Linked DNA regions of Variovorax paradoxus EPS. The protein of the gene in region 1 interacts with the protein of each later gene in a pairwise test. Links are inferred from orthologs where the notes say so. Each region holds a gene or a part of one and is shown in the gene's direction. Other genes may lie near its edges.

The links. Proteins that work in one complex are often made in the same cells at the same time.
Region 2: the proteins of ftsH (region 1) and hflK interact in binary tests that used the Escherichia coli proteins (3 or more experiments, as listed by UniProt). The link is inferred for Variovorax paradoxus EPS from one-to-one orthologs.

Annotation. Positions count from the first base shown.
Region 1 is NC_014931.1:3,553,941-3,556,921, reverse strand. What follows is about bases 14-2,980. They hold ftsH (ATP-dependent zinc metalloprotease FtsH), read left to right. Parts: upstream 14-522; coding sequence 523-2,439; downstream 2,440-2,980. Other genes in these bases: folP (dihydropteroate synthase), read left to right, coding at 2,555-2,980; VARPA_RS16470 (RlmE family RNA methyltransferase), read left to right, coding at 14-355. Also shown: more of VARPA_RS16470, read left to right, coding at 1-13; more of folP, read left to right, coding at 2,981-2,981. UniProt on the Escherichia coli protein: Acts as a processive, ATP-dependent zinc metallopeptidase for both cytoplasmic and membrane proteins. Plays a role in the quality control of integral membrane proteins.
Region 2 is NC_014931.1:3,982,819-3,985,704, reverse strand. The notes cover bases 1-2,872. They hold hflK (FtsH protease activity modulator HflK), read left to right. Parts: upstream 1-685; coding sequence 686-2,059; downstream 2,060-2,872. Other genes in these bases: hflC (protease modulator HflC), read left to right, coding at 2,077-2,872; hflX (GTPase HflX), read left to right, coding at 1-611. Outside these bases: more of hflC, read left to right, coding at 2,873-2,886.

The DNA of each region.
Region 1 (2,981 bases):
CCAGGGAGACTTCCGCGAGGTGGAGCTGCTGGAGCAGGTGCTGGGTGTGCTGGCTGGCCGCAAGGCCGACCTGGTGGTCTCGGACATGGCGCCCAACATTTCGGGCATCCATTCGGCCGATGGCGCCCGCATTGCGCATCTGATCGAGCTTGCCGTCGACTTCGCGCAGCACCACCTGAAGCCCGAAGGCGCTCTGGTGGCCAAGCTTTTCCACGGAGGCGGCTATGACGAATCGGTCAAGCTGTTCAAGGCCAGTTTCCGTACCGTCAAGCCGTTCAAGCCCAAGGCTTCGCGGGATAAATCTGCCGAGACTTTCCTGGTTGGGATGGGCTTGAAGGCCCTGGATACGCCTTGATACCTTGCCGCTGCGGGTGGTCAGGGGGCGCAAACCCTTGTCAGGCTATGGCTGCTTTAGGGAAATGCCCGCTTTTCGCAGCTTGAAAAGCCTAAAATGGGGCGCAATTGCGTACCCATAGCGCGTTTTTTCACATCCTCGTCACGCGCTTTCGACTGGAGCTTCGTTTGAACAATCAGTGGTTTTCCAAAGTTGCCGTATGGCTCGTCATTGCCATGGTGTTGTTCACTGTGTTCAAGCAGTTCGACACCCGCGGCGGCGTCGGCTCTGGCGCAGTGAGTTACTCCGAGTTTCTCGACCAGGTTCGCGGCAACCAGATCAAGAGCGCCGTCATCCCTGAAGGTGCCGGCGGTGGCGAAATCGTCGCAGTCACCAACGACGATCGCAAGATCCGCACGACCGCCACGGTCCTCGACCGCGGCCTCGTGGGCGACCTGATCGACCACAACGTCAAGTTCGACGTCAAGCCGCGCGAAGAGGGCTCGCTCCTCATGACGCTCCTGGTGAGTTGGGGCCCGATGCTCCTGCTGATCGGCGTCTGGATCTACTTCATGCGACAGATGCAGGGCGGCGGCAAGGGCGGGGCGTTCAGCTTCGGCAAGAGCAAGGCCCGCATGATGGACGAGAACAACAACACGGTCACCTTCGCCGACGTCGCAGGCTGCGATGAGGCCAAGGAAGAAGTCCGCGAAGTCGTCGACTTCCTCAAAGACCCGCAGCGCTTCCAGAAACTCGGCGGCCGCATTCCGCGCGGTCTGCTGCTGGTTGGCCCTCCCGGCACCGGCAAGACCCTCCTGGCCAAGTCGATCGCCGGCGAAGCCAAGGTCCCTTTCTTCTCGATCTCCGGCTCCGACTTCGTTGAAATGTTCGTCGGCGTGGGCGCTGCCCGTGTCCGCGACATGTTCGAGAACGCCAAGAAGAATGCCCCCTGCATCATCTTCATCGACGAAATCGATGCGGTGGGTCGTCAACGCGGCGCCGGCCTCGGCGGCGGCAACGACGAGCGCGAACAAACCCTGAACCAGATGCTGGTCGAGATGGACGGCTTCGAAACCAACCTCGGGGTGATCGTGGTGGCTGCCACCAACCGCCCGGACATCCTGGACGCCGCGCTGCTGCGCCCGGGTCGTTTCGACCGCCAGGTGTACGTGACGCTGCCCGACATTCGCGGCCGCGAACAGATCCTCGGCGTGCACATGCGCAAGGTTCCGCTGGGCCAGGATGTAAACCCGAGCGTCATCGCCCGCGGTACGCCCGGCATGTCCGGCGCCGACCTGGCCAACCTCTGCAATGAAGCCGCTCTCATGGCCGCTCGCCGCAATGCGCGCGTCGTCGAGATGCAGGACTTCGAGAAGGCCAAGGACAAGATCTTCATGGGCCCCGAGCGCAAGAGCATGGTCATGCCCGAGGAAGAGCGCCGCAACACGGCCTACCACGAGTCCGGCCACGCCCTCATCGGCAAGCTGCTGCCCAAGTGCGACCCGGTCCACAAGGTCACGATCATTCCGCGTGGCCGCGCCCTGGGCGTGACCATGAGCCTGCCGGCGCAAGACCGCTACAGCTACGACCGCGAATACATGCTGAACCAGATCAGCATGCTGTTCGGTGGCCGCATCGCTGAAGAAGTCTTCATGCACCAGATGACGACGGGTGCCAGCAACGACTTCGAGCGTGCGACCTCCATTGCCCGCGACATGGTCACGCGCTACGGCATGACCGATGCGCTGGGCCCGATGGTCTATGCCGAAAACGAAGGCGAAGTGTTCCTCGGCCGCTCGGTCACCAAGACCACGAACATGAGCGAGCAGACCATGGAAAAGGTCGACGGCGAAGTGCGCCGCATCATCGACGAGCAGTACGCCCTTGCGCGCCACTTGATCGAAGAGAACAGCGACAAGATGCACGCGATGGCGAAGGCGTTGCTCGAATGGGAAACCATCGATTCCGAGCAGCTCGACGACATCATGGCCGGCCGTGCACCGCGTCCGCCCAAGGACTGGACGCCGCGAACCCCTCCTTCGGGCAGCGGCGGTAGCGGCGGCACGCCGGCGGTCAACACTGACCCGGCGCCGACCGCCGCTTGAGGTGGGCTTGAAATCAAGCAACAACGGGGCCTCTGGCCCCGTTTTCCATGGTGAGCCGGGCGGCTCGGTCTGGCAGACCTCGCGTTTCAGGATCGACCTCGCGCAGCCGCGCGTCATGGGCATCGTCAACGTCACGCCCGATTCCTTCTCCGATGGCGGCGCGCACGCGTCCACCGACACCGCGCTGCGGCACTGCGAGCAGTTGTTGAAGGAGGGCGCGGACATCCTGGACATCGGCGGGGAATCCACCCGCCCGGGCAGCCCGGCCGTTCCGCTCGACGCCGAACTGGCGCGCGTGCTGCCGGTTGTGCGCGAGGCGGTGAAGCTGAACGTGCCGCTCTCCATCGACACCTACAAGCCCGAGGTCATGCGCGCTGTGCTCGACCTGGGCGCGGACATCGTCAACGACATCTGGGCGCTGCGCCAGCCGGGTGCGCGTGAAGCCGTGGCGGCGCATCCGTCGTGCGGCATCTGCCTGATGCACATGCACCGCGATCCGCAGACCATGCAGGTCGTGCCGATGCAGGGCGACGTGATCCCCG
Region 2 (2,886 bases), 430 kb from region 1 along the record:
GCGGCACGCAGCGTCGGCAGCGCGAACGGCGCGAGACCTTCAACATTTCGCTCGTTGGCTACACCAACGCGGGCAAGTCTTCGCTCTTCAATGCGCTCGTCAAGGCGCGCGCTTACGCAGCCGACCAGCTCTTCGCGACGCTCGATACCACCACCCGCAACCTCTATCTCGGCGATGCGAAGCGCCAAGTGTCGATCTCCGACACCGTCGGATTCATCCGCGACCTGCCGCACGGCCTCGTCGACGCGTTCAAGGCCACATTGCAGGAGGCGGTCGATGCCGATCTGCTGCTGCACGTGATCGACGCCTCCAACCCCCATTACCCCGAGCAGATGGCCGAGGTGCAAAGCGTCCTGCGCGAGATCGGCGCTGACACCGTTCCGCAACTGTTGGTATTCAACAAGCTCGACGCTCTTGAAAGTGCGCAACGTCCACTGCATCTGCAGGACGAGATGGAAATCGATGGAGTTCAGGTTCCCCGCATCTTCCTCAGTGCCAAAAGCGGCGAGGGCGTGCCGTTGCTGCGCGCCGAGCTGGCTCGGCTGTCGGGCTCCGTAGCCGATACGATGACCCCTGCGGACGACACTGAATTGCACGATGCTGCCCTTTGATTGGGCACAATCCCGCCACTGACAAGAGAACGAAGCGAATGAATGCAAAGCCAGCGTGGAGAGGGTTTCTGGGCATGTTCAATCTGAACGATGGCCGATGGGGTCGCGGCGACGAGCCGTCGTCCTCCAACGGCGACCGCCCAGCCGGCAACCGGCCCCCCGATGCCGATCCTCCGGGCGCACCGACGCCCCCGCCTTCGGGCAACAACAATAACAACGGCAACCGCCCCCGCGGCCAAGGTCCCAACCAGGGTCCGCCTGACCTCGATGAACTCTGGCGCGACCTCAATCGCAAGCTCGGCGGTTTCTTCGGTGGCGGCAAAGGCGGCGGAAACCGTCCCAACGGCAACAACAGCGGCGGTGGCGGCAACGGCTACAGACCCGATATGAAAAACGCAGGATTCGGCCTCGGCCTGGTGGCTGCCGTGGCGGTCCTGATCTGGCTCGGCACCGGCTTCTTCATCGTGAACGAAGGCCAGCAGGCCGTTGTCACGCAGTTTGGCCGCTATAAGTCGACGGTGAACGCCGGCTTCAATTGGCGTCTGCCATATCCGATTCAGCGCCACGAGGTGGTGGTGACCACGCAGATCCGTTCCACCGACGTGGGCCGCGACGCCATCGTGCGTTCCACGGGCCTGCGCGAATCGGCCATGCTGACCGAAGACGAGAACATCGTCGAGATCAAGTTCGCCGTGCAGTACCGCCTGAGCAATGCACAGGCCTGGCTCTACGAGAGCAAGTCGCCGGCTGAAACCATCGTGCAGGTGGCCGAGAGCTCCGTGCGCGAAGTGGTCGGCAAGATGAAGATGGATGCGGCACTGGCCGAAGAGCGCGATCAGATCGCCCCGCGCGTGCGGCAATTGATGCAAACCATCCTCGACCGCTACAAGATTGGCGTTGAAGTGGTCGGCATCAACCTGCAACAGGGTGGTGTGCGTCCTCCCGAGCAGGTGCAGGCCGCGTTCGACGACGTGCTCAAGGCTGGCCAGGAGCGCGAACGCACCAAGAACGATGCGCAGGCCTACGCCAACCAGGTCGTGCCGCTTGCCTCCGGTACATCCTCGCGCCTCAAGGAAGAGTCCGAAGCCTACAAGGCACGCATCGTGGCCCAGGCACAAGGTGACGCCGGCCGCTTCAGCGCGGTGCTGGCGGAGTACCAGAAGGCACCGCAGGTCACCCGCGACCGCATGTACACCGACGCCATGCAGCAGATCTACGCCAGCACGACCAAGGTGCTGGTCGACACCAAGCAAGGCTCCAATCTGTTGTACTTGCCGCTGGACAAGCTCATGCAGATGAGCGGCAACAACGCCGCAACGCCCGTCGATGCTGCCAGCCCGAGCGTGGCTGGCACCGCACCGGCCCAGTCGTCGGTGATCCCGGTGGCCCCGCCCACGGGCGAGAGCCGTGGACGCGACGGCCGTTCGCGTGAACGTGACGTGCGTTGATAAAGGCCTAGAAGAACATGAACAGAATCGGATTCATCGCCTCGTCGATCCTTGTCTTGCTCGTGCTGCTGAGCTCGACCCTCTTCGTGGTCGACCAGCGCCAGTTCGGCGTGGTCTATGCCCTTGGCCAAATCAAGAGCGTCATCACCGAGCCCGGCCTCAACTTCAAGTTGCCGCCGCCGTTCCAGAACGTGTCGTACATCGACAAGCGCCTCCTGACGCTGTCGAGCATCGACACCGAGCCCATGCTCACGGCTGAAAAGCAGCGCGTGGTGATCGACTGGTATGTGCGCTGGCGCATCAGCGACCCGCAGGCCTACATCCGGAACGTCGGCCTCGACGAGAACGCGGGTGCCATGCAGTTGAACCGCGTCGTGCGCAATGCGTTCCAGGAAAACATCAACAAGCGCACCGTGCGCGACTTGATCTCGGTCCGTCGCGAGGCCTTGATGGCCGACGTGCAGCGCGAAGTGCTGGCTGTGGTGAAGGGCAGCAAGCCCTGGGGCGTCGACGTGGTCGACGTGCGGATCACCCGCGTGGACTATGTGGAAGCGATCACCGAATCGGTCTATCGCCGCATGGAAGCCGAACGCAAGCGCGTGGCCAACGAACTGCGCTCGACCGGTACGGCCGAAGGCGAAAAGATTCGCGCCGATGCCGATCGCCAGCGTGAAGTGATTGTGGCAAACGCCTATCGCGACGCCCAGAAGATCAAGGGCGAGGGCGATGCCCAGGCCGCCAGCGCCTACAGCGAGGCCTTCGGCCGCGACCCGCAGTTCGCCCAGTTCTATCGCAGCCTCGAAGCCTACAAGCAGAGCTTCAACAAG